2 linked regions of the Prochlorococcus marinus str. NATL2A genome follow. Each later gene encodes a partner of the first gene's protein in a complex. Links are inferred from orthologs where the notes say so. Each region holds a gene or a part of one and is shown on either strand. Other genes may lie near its edges. The genes, in order: uvrB and PMN2A_RS01745.

The links.
Region 2: the proteins of uvrB (region 1) and PMN2A_RS01745 are in contact, whole or in part, in a crystal structure (PDB 7EGT), measured with the Thermus thermophilus proteins. The link is inferred for Prochlorococcus marinus str. NATL2A from one-to-one orthologs. Residues at the interface, in WP_096411307.1 of Thermus thermophilus: Glu23, Leu25, Arg26, Asp27, Gly28, Glu29, Arg30, Phe31, Arg55, Glu326, Asp327, Phe328, Glu379, Ser382, Gln383, His398, Gly400, Arg401; in WP_096412145.1 of Thermus thermophilus: His654, Arg656, Phe657, Gln666, Asp668, Glu669, Lys680, Arg681, Leu682, Ser683, Lys685, Tyr686, Ala687.

Annotation. Positions count from the first base shown.
Region 1 is NC_007335.2:1,747,725-1,754,207, forward strand. The notes cover bases 2,421-5,375. They hold uvrB (excinuclease ABC subunit UvrB), read right to left. Parts: upstream 4,939-5,375; coding sequence 2,902-4,938; downstream 2,421-2,901. Other genes in these bases: PMN2A_RS09515 (aspartate kinase), read left to right, coding at 2,421-2,894; PMN2A_RS09525 (DUF561 domain-containing protein), read right to left, coding at 5,029-5,375. Outside these bases: PMN2A_RS09505 (precorrin-8X methylmutase), read right to left, coding at 1-12; holA (DNA polymerase III subunit delta), read left to right, coding at 72-1,100; more of PMN2A_RS09515, read left to right, coding at 1,128-2,420; more of PMN2A_RS09525, read right to left, coding at 5,376-5,808; tRNA lysidine(34) synthetase TilS, read left to right, coding at 5,939-6,483. UniProt on the Escherichia coli protein: The UvrABC repair system catalyzes the recognition and processing of DNA lesions. A damage recognition complex composed of 2 UvrA and 2 UvrB subunits scans DNA for abnormalities.
Region 2 is NC_007335.2:334,885-341,463, forward strand. What follows is about bases 1,136-4,186. They hold PMN2A_RS01745 (UvrD-helicase domain-containing protein), read right to left. Parts: upstream 3,845-4,186; coding sequence 1,427-3,844; downstream 1,136-1,426. Other genes in these bases: PMN2A_RS01740 (CCA tRNA nucleotidyltransferase), read right to left, coding at 1,136-1,383; PMN2A_RS01750 (hypothetical protein), read right to left, coding at 3,933-4,157. In the rest of the region: selenide, water dikinase SelD, read left to right, coding at 1-111; more of PMN2A_RS01740, read right to left, coding at 127-1,135; PMN2A_RS01755 (bleomycin hydrolase), read left to right, coding at 4,401-4,949; PMN2A_RS01760 (bleomycin hydrolase), read left to right, coding at 5,006-5,473; PMN2A_RS01765 (glycosyl transferase), read left to right, coding at 5,544-6,140; PMN2A_RS01770 (HEAT repeat domain-containing protein), read right to left, coding at 6,166-6,579. UniProt on the Escherichia coli protein: A helicase with DNA-dependent ATPase activity. Unwinds DNA duplexes with 3'-5' polarity. Translocates on single-stranded DNA with 3'-5' polarity. Initiates unwinding more efficiently from a nicked substrate than double-stranded DNA.

The sequences.
Region 1 (6,483 bases):
TGATGTTTTCACTGTTAAATTTCTTTGGCTAATTTAGGATCAAAATCTTATTAATAAAATATCTCTAAGTAATGCCAATACATTTAATCTGGGGGAATGATTATGAAGCCTGTAACAGAGAAATAGAAGAACTAATTAATTCAGTCATTGACTCCTCATGGAAAAGTTTCAATTATAGTCAACTAGATGGAAATGATCCTAAGCAAAATCTAAGAGCACTAGAAGAGGCTCAAAGCGCTCCCTTAGGCAGCGGAGGCAGGATTGTGCTAGTTAGAAGAAGTCCATTTTGTAACGGATGCTCTATTGAGCTTGGTAATAAACTTGAACAAGTAATCAAATTAATTCCCGACAAGACTCATCTGATTTTAAGTAATGCAAATAAACCTGATAAAAGACTTAAAACTACTAAATTAATAGAAAAAAGCATCCAATCAAATACATTATCACAGGAAAAAAGTTTTATTCTTCCACTGCCATGGGATATCAATGGGCAAAGGAATTTAGTGAAGAATAATTTAGAACGATTAAATCTAAAAATGAATTATGAAACAATTGATTTAATAGTAGAAAGTATAGGTAATGATAGCTCTTTAATCAATACTGAGCTTCAAAAGCTTTCATTATTCTCAGAAGCAGTTAATACAAACTTAACTACAGATAAACCGCGAGAAATATCAAAAGAACTAGTCAAAAAACTAATTCAAAATAATTCGACTAATGCACTTGAAATTGCCAATTCACTATTGAAAGGAGAGAAAATTATAGCTCTAAATAAAATTCAATCCTTACTTAAAAATGGAGAGCCAGCTTTACGATTAATAACAACGTTGACTGGTCAATCAAGAGGATGGCTTTGGGTACATCTATTAGATTCACAAGGGAATCAGGATGTCAAAGAAATAGCCAAACTTGCTGGGATTGCAAACCCAAAACGTATTTTTGTAATTCGCAAACAAATTCAAGGTAAATCTTTGGGAACATTGCTTGAATTGATGAAAAAACTTTTAAAAATTGAAGCCTCAATAAAATCAGGAATCAAGCCAATCGATTCTTTTAAAGATAATCTGCTAACAGACAGTAAAATTTTGGCTAATAACTGAAATAATCAATAAGTTTACGTAAGTTCAATGGCATTGCTGGTTCAAAAATTTGGCGGCACTTCTCTAGGAAGCATTGAGCGCATAAAAGCTGTCGCGCAAAGAATCAAATCAAGTAAAGAAAAAGGTGATGATCTAGTAGTTGTTGTGTCGGCCATGGGACATCAAACTGATGAGTTAACACGGCTAGCATCAGAAATAACTGTTGATCCTCCTCATAGAGAAATGGATATGCTCCTCTCAACTGGGGAGCAAGTTTCAATATCATTATTAACAATGGCCCTGAACGAATTGGGCACACCAGCAATCTCTTTGACTGGAACTCAAGCTGGAATTATCACAGAATCAGCTCATGGAAGAGCCAGAATCCTCGAGATAAGGACAGAACGAATAAAAAATCTCTTAGACCAAGGTCAAACCATAGTTATTGCTGGATTCCAAGGAACAACTCTTGGCATAGGAGGAATTGCTGAAATTACAACTTTAGGTAGAGGAGGTTCAGATACTTCTGCAGTAGCTCTAGCGGCATCGCTTGAAGCTGCTAAATGTGAAATTTATACCGATGTTCCTGGCGTACTTACAACTGACCCAAGAATTGTGAAAAATGCAAAATTAATGAAAAGTATTAGTTGTGATGAAATGTTAGAATTGGCCAGCCTTGGAGCAGCTGTTTTACATCCTCGAGCAGTTGAAATAGCAAGAAATTTCGGCGTAACTCTTGTCGTTAAATCCAGTTGGGACAACCTTGATGGAACCACTCTAACTAGTAATAAGAAGCCTGACTTTTCTCAAGGTGGAATAGAACATCGAAGTCCTGTCGATGGATTAGAACTTCTTGAGAATCAAGCTGTAGTAGCTTTATCTAATATTCCAGATCGTCCAGGAATTGCTGCGGAACTTTTTGAATCTCTATCAGAGGGTGGGGTGAATGTCGATCTCATTATTCAAGCGACACATCAGATCGACTCTAACGACATCACTTTTACTGTTGCTGAAAATGAATTACATAATGCACTAACTCAATGTAAAAAACTCGTTAATACTATTGGAGGTGATATCTCTTTTCAAAAAGATCTGACTAAACTAAGTATTTATGGAGCTGGGATAATGGGAAGGCCTGGAATAGCCTCATCGCTATTCCAAATTCTATCTGACTCTGGTATTAATATCAGACTAATCGCAACTAGTGAAGTCAAAGTCAGTTGTGTTATTGATGCAGAATTAGGGAAAAAAGCACTACGTAATGTAAGCGAAGTTTTCAAGCTCACTGATAAACAAATTACCGTGAATCCTACGATTGAAAATAATAACGAGCCAGAAGTAAGGGGAATAGCTTTAGATAAAGATCAAATACAAATTAGCGTGAAGAATGTTCCAGATAAACCAGGGACTGCCTCCACAATATGTTCCACTTTAGCTGAGAAAAATATCAGCTTAGATACTATAGTTCAATCTGAAAGAAAGCATAAAGATAAAACCAAAGATATCAGCTTCACTTTAAAGAAAAATGATAGAAGCGATGCTAAATATGCATTAAAAGAATTGATTGGCAATTGGAAAGGATCAAACCTCGAAGAAGGAGAGTCAATAGTACGAATTAGCGCAGTAGGTTCTGGAATGCCTTTTACAAAAGGAACAGCCGGTAAAATTTTTAGAGCACTAGCAAATCAAAAAATCAACATAGAAATGATCGCCACCAGTGAAATAAGAACAACTTGTATTATCTCAGAAAAATATGGTGAAAAAGCATTAAATGAAATTCATTCTTGCTTTAAATTAGGAAAAAATGAAAGCTAAAAATAATTTATCTACCGACTAACCTATGCCTTAATTTCTTTATACGATCTCTAAGAATTGCTGCTGTTTCAAAATCTAGGTCTTTAGCTTTTATTTTCATTTTAGATTCCAATTTTTCAATTAATTCAGGCAGAGATTCTAAAGATACTCCGCTATCAGAATCTTTAGCGCTGTGTTCAATCAACTTATCAGCGATATCAACGAAATCATCGGTACTTCCATCTTGATTTAATCTTCTGGAGATCTCTAAAAAAGAAAGAATAGAATTACTTGCTTTCTTACCTGCTGGCTTAGGAGTTATACCATGCTCAATATTATAAATATTCTGTATTTCTCGGCGTCTTTCAGTCTCACTAATAGCCTTTGCCATAGAATCAGTCATCTTATCTGCATAGAGCAAAGCTAAGCCTTCTACATGTCTTGCTGCTCGACCTATTGTTTGTATCAAAGATCTTTGAGCTCTTAAAAATCCTTCTTTATCTGCATCAAGAATTACTACAAGAGAGACCTCAGGTAAATCCAAACCTTCTCTTAGAAGATTCACTCCAACTAATACGTCATATTCTCCCAATCGTAAATCTTGAATGATTTCAATTCTCTCAATTGAATGGATCTCTGAATGTAAATAGCGAACTCTTATTTTGTTTTCAGATAAATAATCTGTAAGATCTTCAGCCATTCTTTTCGTGAGCGTTGTGACAAGTATTCTTTGATTTTTTGATGCTCTTTTTCTAATTTCAAAAAGCAAATCGTCAACTTGACCATGTGTTGGACGTACTTCAACTAGAGGATCTAAAACACCGGTAGGTCTGATAACTTGCTCAACTATATTCTTTGTACTTTGGGACAATTCCCAATCACCAGGAGTCGCACTTATAAAAACAGTTTGTTTTGCCTTATTCCAAAATTCTATATCCTTTAAAGGACGATTATCAGCTGCACTTGGTAGTCTAAATCCATGATCTATTAAGACTTTCTTTCTTGCTTGATCACCATTATACATAGCTCTTAATTGAGGACAAGTAACATGACTTTCATCAATAAGTAATAACCAGTCTTTTGGGAAATAATCAATAAGACATTCTGGGGCAGAGCCAGGTTCTCTTCCAGAAAGATGACGAGCATAATTTTCAACTCCATTACAATATCCAACTTCTTTTAACATTTCTAGGTCATAAATTGTTCGCTGTTCTAACCTTTGAGCCTCGAGTAATTTACCCTCTTGATTAAGAAATTCTAATCTATCTTTTAACTCTTTTTTTATTGCTTTAATTGCAGAATCGAGGCGATCTTTTGGGGTAACAAAATGTTTTGCTGGATATATGTTGATTGAGTCAAGTTTATTTAAGATTTCTCCAGTAGTAGGATCGACATAGCTAATACTTTCTACTTCATCTCCAAATAATTCAAGCCTTACAAGTCTGTCATCATATGCTGGCCCTATTTCTAATACATCTCCTCTAACTCTAAATCTACCTCTACTGATTTCGATATCGTTACGAGTATATTGATTTGAAACTAATGATCTAAGGCAAGATCTTAAATCAATACTTTGACCAACTTGAAACTTTACAGAAGCCTTTAGATATTCACTTGGAATTCCTAAACCATATATACAACTAATTGAGGCAACAACTATGACATCATCTCGTTCAAATAAAGACCTAGTCGCAGAGTGGCGTAACATATCAATCTCTTCATTAATTGATGAAGTCTTGGCTATGTAAGTATCACTGACTGGAACATAAGCCTCTGGCTGATAATAATCATAATATGAGATAAAATATTCAACGGCATTATCTGGGAAAAATTCCCTTAGTTCATTGCATAATTGAGCTGCAAGTGTTTTGTTATGAGCTAAAACTAACGCAGGCCTTCCAGTTTGAGCGATCAAATTGGCTATTGTAAAAGTCTTCCCTGTTCCAGTTGCACCTAATAAAGTTTGAAATTTTTCCCCATCATTTACACCTCCAACAAGCCCTTTAATCGCTGCAGGTTGATCCCCTTTCGGAGTATAAGGAGCTTGAAGTTTATACTCAGGCATCTTCTTTTTAAAGGTTAAGAAAAGATAGATTTATTACTTCCATATTCTTCCAATTTTGAACATAAAAAAGCTTAAATTACCTTATAAAACTCATTGATTAATCGTGGAAACCAATTTCAAAGAATTTAAAGCCTGACGAAGACCTTTTACAGTAGCAATCATAGCTAATTCAGTATTCAATTTATTTATTGCTGATCCAATACCAACCCCATTAGCTCCTACTGCAATAGCCATTGGGACTGTGACTTCAGAGAGTCCAGAAGCACAAATCACAGGCACATCAAGATTACTCTCCTTTAAAGCAGATGTGATAGCGGAAGTTGCGGCCAAAGTAGGTGAAGCTTTTTCTATTAACCCTAAAGCTCCAGGACTCATGGGATGAGAGCTTGTGCCTCCTTCTGTCTGAATTAAGTCGACCCCTCTATCAACAAGATCTAACGCTAATTGAGCTTGACTATCTAAAGGCAAAACATGAGGAACGGTCACTGACAAAAAAACTTCAGGCAAAAGGCGTCGAGATTCAGTAGCTAATGAGAGAACTTCATCAGCTGAGAAAAAACGCCCATCTGGATAAAAAGAATCAAAATTCCCAATCTCAATCATTGATGCTCCTGCTTTAACAGCGTTAGGGAACAACCTTGGTTCAACCGAACTTACACACACAGGAATATTCGAGACCTCTGACGCTAGCTCTACTAATTTTGGTTCACAAGCAATGTCCAATAAATCGGCGCCCCCATGACCAGCAGCTTTCGCAATTAGAGATACTGATTCTGGATTAAAATTACTTAAACCAGAAATTACTTTCAATAAAGATCTATTTTGAATACTCTTTTGAAGTGAAACTGGCAATGCCTGCAAACGTGTCATAAAAACATCAACTATTAACCTGATTGTGACATTGACTCAGCAAAAGAACTAAAAAAATGGGAATAGAGCTCTGAAACCAAAGCAAATGTCACAATCTTCTCAAAATGACAGGTCTTGGAGTAAATGGCATATGCGTTTACACAAAAGACTGAAACAAAATAAATCTCTGCTTCCCAGTAACTCCACCATTCTTTTAGCCATATCTGGTGGCCAAGATTCGATGGCCCTTCTCAAATTAATTATTGATTTAAAAAGACTGCATCAGTGGCAAGTCGAAGTCTGGCATGGAAATCACCAATGGCATGCTAAATCCGAGGAAACAGAAGATGAGCTGAAACTGTGGTGTCTGAAAAATCAAATTTCATTTCACTCTAATAAAGCAGATAAAAAAGAAGTCGCTAATGAAGAAAAGGCAAGAGATTGGAGATATAAAAATCTAATAATGAAAGCTAAGTTTTTATCATCAAAGAATATACATTTTCCGTGTACAAGAATTTTAACTGGTCATACAGCTACTGATCGAGCAGAGACAGTCATTATGAACTTAGCCAGAGGGACTGATCTGACTGGACTTACTACTCTTAAGGAGCAAAGAACTATAGAGAATAATATAGATTTAACCAGACCCCTACTGATTTTCAATAGAAATGAAACTCTCGAAATTTGTAAAGATTT
Region 2 (6,579 bases), 1.4 Mb from region 1 along the record:
TTAGTAGACCCACAAACTTGTGGCCCTTTGGTTGTTTGTTGTTCATCGATTTATTCAGAAAAACTTATACAGCAAGGACCTTGGATTAAAATAGGTTTTATTTCCAAATAAATACTTATTAAATTTTTAAAAAGCAATATTTTCATCAATTAATTTCATTCTTTGCCGTTTTATTTCTATTCCTATTTCTGGTCCAGGTTCCCAACCTTTAGCTATTAAATCATCTCCTTTTATTGGAGACTCTATATTCTTCCAATTAAATAGCCAAGATTTCAAATATTCTTTTAGTGGGTTATTTCTACATATTTCAAGCATGAAAGAAGATTCATTAGCATTGATTTTCTCAAGGTTTATTGTCCACTTTGATGGTGACCAATTTTTATATAAATGATTAGCTGTTATATTTTTTAGATATTTATTTAATCTACAAGCTCCTTCTATTATTTCTTTTTGCTGTTGATTTAAGTGTAATCTATTAGCTAGATAAATAGGGCTTTTAGATTCATAAACAAATGCTGTTAGGGGTTCAATATTAGACTTCTTTGCAATGAAAATTTTTTCAATAAGTCGTTTATCATTTTGTAATTTCGAATCTACTATTTTTAGCCCTCCACAGACTTGTAGATTTTTTAATGCATTCTTCCAATATTTGTCTTCTAAAAGCAATTCTAGTTCCATTTTTAATCTTATTGATAATGCTGAAGGTGCTAAATCAGTATTATCTCCAATATGCCAATTCCAAGGCCAAAGATTTATTGTATCTTTTATTTGTTTTAAGGCTTGATTTGATAGATCAAAATCTAACTTGGCAGAATAGCGAGAAGCTCTAATAACTCTAGTTGGGTCATCTAAAACACTTGATTTATGCAAAAAGTCCATTTTCATATTTTCAATTGCATCTGATCCTGAAAATAAATCGATTAGTCTATTATCTTTCAGTTCAATTGCCATTGCATTTATATTAAAATCTCTTCTTATTAGATCTTTTTTGATTGTTGATAACTCGACTATTGGGTTTTCTCCAGGTATTGGATACGTTTCTTTACGAGCAGATGCAATATCAACTTTTATGCCATTAATTATTACTTCTGAGGTTTTGTAATTTCTGTTATCTCGGATGACTTTTACTCTTTCTGCTCCAAGAACTTTTTGCAATTCTTTTATATAGGTTGAGGTCTCACCTTCAATAATTAAATCTAGATCATTGAAGATAATTTCATAATTTTGATTTTTAGATTTTTTTATTAAGTCTCTTACAACTCCTCCAACTATTGCAATAGAAGTTATATTGACTGAGCAAGCTGCTTCTAAAATAATAGTTAGAATTCCTCTCGGTAATTCTTTTATCTCTTTTTCAATTGTAGATTTATCAAATAATTCCATGAGAAATATGGTTTTAGCTAGTTAACATTTTTCAGATTAAATCTTACTCATCTATCAATTTCAATGGAGCTAGTCTTGGGTCTAATATTTTTGGCCCCATTCCTGAGAATTTTATAGCCAGTGAGATTTTTTCTCCTGAACCAAAAACATGTGTGATTATCCCTTCTCCAAATGAAGAATGTTCAACTCTATCGTTAACTGACCATCTCTTCCCTGGGGAAGGACCAGAATATGTTTTTCTTACTGCATTTTCAGCTTCACTAGGAAAGGACTTTTTATTACTTTGGCGATCAATTCTAGTTAGTCTGTCTAGATTTTTTTCTCTTCTTAATGTAGCCCCACCAGATAATGGGATATCGCCTTTAACAAGTTCTTCTGGTATTTCGGAGAGGAATATAGATGCGATAGCTGGTTCTCTCATCCCTCCCCACATTCTTCTCTCAGATGCATGAAAGAGAAATAGTTTTTCTTTCGCTCTAGTAAGTCCTACGTAACAAAGTCGCCTTTCTTCCTCAAGTGAAGATGGATCATCAAGCGATCTATAGCTTGGGAATAAGCCTTGCTCCATTCCCACAAGACAAACAACAGGAAATTCCAAACCTTTACTGCTGTGAAGAGTCATTAATGTGACTCGATTTGACGCAGTGTCTTTATTATCTGCATCGCTTGATAGAGCAGCAGTTGATAAAAAACCTTCTAAATTTGCATCTTCGCTTTCTTCCTGATATTGCAACGCGGCATTAACTAATTCTTGAAGATTGCGTCTTCTTTCTTCAGCCTCATCTGTTCCTGTTGCAATTAATTCACTTAAATAGCCACTTTTTTCTAAAACTAATTGAACCAACTCGGCGGGGCTTGAAGAGAGAAGATGACTTTGTAATTCATTAATAAGCTCACTAAAAATTAAAAGACCTTTGGCTGATCTTCCTGCGAGAGATCTGACAGCTTCGGGGTCATTTACAACTTCCCAAAGAGGAATTTTTAATTGACTAGCAGCATCACTCAATCTTTGAACTGTTGTTTTGCCAATCCCTCTTTTAGGAACGTTTAAAACTCTCAGAAGACTGACACTGTCAGATGGATTAATTAAAAGTCTTAAATAAGCTAGTAGATCTTTAATTTCTCTTCGATCATAAAAACGTAATCCTCCAACCACAATGTATGGAATACTCCAGCGGACCAATGAGTCCTCAATTGCTCTTGATTGCGCATTGGTTCTATAAAGAATAGCCATATCTCCCCAATTTAATTCTGGATTCGAGGCATCTAAAATTCTTAGCCTATGAATAACTGCTTCTGCCTCTGCTATCTCATCGTCACACCTTGTTAATCTAATAGGCTCACCTTCTCCTCTAGTTGCTCTAAGAACTTTATCTATTCTTTCTTTATTGTTGGAGATTAGTGAATTTGCTGCTTCGAGGATGGTAGAGGTAGATCGATAATTTTCTTCTAGTTTTACAAGAGTTGAATCATATTTATTGTCTAGGCTTTTCTTTCCAAAGTCCTCTTGAAATCCCATTAGTATCCTAAAGTCCGCAGCTCTAAAGCTGTAAATACTTTGATCTGCATCGCCAACAACAAAAACGGATCGATTATTCCAATCTTGAAAAGAAGATGGATCTTTACCATTGGTCACCAACTGTTTAATTAATTCGTATTGTGTCCAATTAGTATCTTGATATTCATCAACTAAAACATGTTTGAAGCGACTGTGCCAATAAGTCCTTATTTTTTCATTTTGTTGTAGTAATTGAACAGGTATTAATAGAAGATCATCAAAATCTAATGCATTATTAGCAGCTAAAGCTTTTCTATAAAGTCTATAAGTTTCAGCAACTAATTTTCCTCTTTGACCTTCTTGATTATTTGATAAATCATCAGGAAGTAAGCATTGATTTTTGGCATTACTGATTGCCCATCGTACTTTTTTTGGTTCAAATCTTTTTGGATCTAATTGTAGATCTTGTGTAACTATTTCTTTGATAAGACTTTGGGCATCTGTTTCGTCATATATTGAAAACTGTTTAGTCCATGTCAATCCTTCAGGGTCTTTGAATTTATCGATGTCAAAGCGTAATAATCTCGAAAACAAAGCGTGAAAAGTACCTATCCATAATTCACGACTGATTTCACGATGTATACGATTACGAATTTCTCTTTGTTCTGCTACTTGTAAGGCAGTCCAAGGCTTCCCGTGGGTAAGACTTGATAACCTTTTTGCTAAAAGCAATTCAAGTCTATCTTTCATCTCTCTTGCAGCTTTATTGGTAAAAGTAACTGCAAGAATAGAACTAGGATCAACTTTGTATTCAGTAATTAAATGCGCAATACGATGAGTAAGAGCTCTTGTTTTTCCGCTTCCTGCTCCTGCTACAACTAATAATGGACCATGAAAATGATCAACTGCATGTGACTGCGCCTCGTTTAATCCATTTAGAAATATACTGTTTGATTGTTTCATTTTATAGACTTTAAATACATTTAATTGAATTTAGTTTTGCAACATTCATGGGGTACATTTTTATATTATTTAAGCAGCAAAAATAAAATCATAAAAGCAGATTTGATGTTGCATTTTCTTTTTGTTTATATAGCTTAGAAAGTATTATTTTTATTTTATTAAGTTCTTGATGAGAGTTGATAATTGATTCGATTTTTCTTTGAGGCATTTTGAGCTTTTGTGAAATAGTTACAACCTCTTTTTCTAAACGATTTTTGTATTCGCTTAGTTCTTTAATTGACTCTTCAAGTTCTTCTTCAGTTGGACTTTTCATTTTTTTGTTTAACAATAGCTCAAATTAGTGATATCCCACTTTGCTTATAAGCTTTTTGAGATAACTCTATGGTTAGTTTTTCTTGGAAATTTTTCTTACAGTTAAGAAGCATTGCGTTCTTAGGTCTCTTTCAATCAAATTTGACTGTAAGTCTTAAGTTGAATAAGTAATGAAGTAATGAAGTAATGACTATTAAGTCTTTACTTGAACTCTTTTACTTATTAGAAGGTAGGTATTTAAAAGATGCTTGATGCGTTTTCTAGAACAGTTGTAAGTGCTGATGCCAAGGGCGCCGCAATTGGGAGTGAGGATCTTGCAGATTTAAGAAAGTACGTGGCAGATGCAAATAAAAGAATTGATGCAACTCTTGCCATAACTCAAAATGTCTCTTGCATTGCTGCAGATGCTGTGGCGGGAATGGTTTGTGAAAATACTGGGCTTACTCAACCAGGAGGGCATTGCTATCCCACTCGTAGAATGGCAGCTTGTTTAAGGGATGGAGAAATTATTTTGAGATATGTAAGCTACGCGCTTCTTGCAGGGGATCCCTCTGTTCTTGAAGATAGATGCCTCAATGGTTTAAAAGAAACATATCTTGCTCTTGGCGTCCCAACCTCTAATGCTATTAGAGCCGTTGAAATAATGAAGATTGCCACAGTCGCAATTATGACCGAGACAAATACAGGAAGAAAAATGTTTAAAGGGATTAATTCTGGATCAGGAGCACAATGTCAAGACATCGCCTCTGAGGCGGCATCTTATTTTGATCTTGTAATAGAAGCTTTGAGGTAAATATTAAACTCTAATTGCTCCACTACATCACGCAAACCATTTCTTATTAAGCCACTATGAAATCTGCAGTTACAACCGTTGTTAGCGCAGCTGATGCAGCAGGAAGATTTCCCAGCATGAGTGATTTTGAGTCTGTGAAAGGATCTTTTGATAGGGCAAAAGCTCGTCTAGAGGCTGCAGAAAAACTTGCTTCTTGTCTTGATAAATTTACCAATCTTGCCGTTGATGCTGTTTATCAAAATGGTTCATATGAGCAGGCTAATAAAGATAAGTGCGTGAGAGATATTCATCATTACTTGCGTCTTATTAATTATTGCTTAGTAACTGGTGGCACTGGTCCTTTAGATGAATGGGGAATATCAGGTATGAGAGAAATTATTCGTATCCAACTATTACCAACAGCTGCTTATATTGAAGCATTTATTTTTATTCGAGATGAAATTAAAATCAATGATGTTATGGGTCAGCAAGCCGAAACGGAATTCAAAGGATTATTGGATTATTTAATAAACGCACTTGCATAAAAATAATTTAATTTAATTTAATTTATTTAAAATATTTTTTCGTAATGTTGAATAATTATTTGAACTTTTAATGATTAATTCTTTAGATTTAAATAAATATATAGAACTTTATCAAGATTTTTTGCATCCAAATCCAAATATTAATTCTCAAGCATTTTTGATTTTAAAAAAAGAATTTGAGGTTAAGTTTATGAATAATCTTTTAGCTAATCTCAAGGAAGAAGATTTATTTATAAGAAGAAAATCAATATTAGCTTTGGGACGATTTGGAGAAAAAGCCTTAAAGTCAATCGTTCAATTGTATATGGATACTAACAATAAAACTGTTAAAGTTAGCTGTCTTAAAACAATTATCAAAGTTGTAGTTAATTTTAATTTAGAAGAATTAACTCAGGATGAGATGTTAGTAGTTGATTTAGCTCTTAAAGATAGTTCTCCTGAAATGATCTTGACTGTTATTTCTCTTTTGAGGCAATTAGGGAGAACTGGTAGAAATATTTTGATGAAAACTTGTAGAGATAAAGACTTATTAAGAGCGAAAGCTTCTATCAGCGCACTTTTGGAAATGAAAGATCATACTATTGATGATTTATTTGAGGATTTATTAAATGATAAATCTATTGATCAAATGATAAAGGAAGATATTTTGAGAGACAAAATTATTTAATATTACAGATTCTTTATTAAGTCTTTTAGTTGTTGATTTTTTTTATAGCTAATTTAATAATTGCGATAACATTTTTATCTTGCTCAATTTTAAGAAGGTCCCTGAGTGGATTTATAGCTTCATTAATATTAAGTTGGATTAATGACAATATGGAAGATTTTCGAATATCTGGATTTTTGTGTTTTAATTTTAATATTAAGGTAGGAATTAAAGATTCTATTCTATACAATTTACCAACTAATTTAATAGCTTCAATCTGAACATTTTCAGCAGTATCATTAATAGCCCTTTCTACTATTTGAATTGCTTCCTGATCTTGGGACTGTCTAATGTGTTCTTCAAGTGCTGAAATTGCAGCTGATTTTACATTGGTGTTTTTTGATTTAGCTGCTTTTTTTATTGCATTAGAGGCTTTAGCTCCAATAAATTCTAAACACCA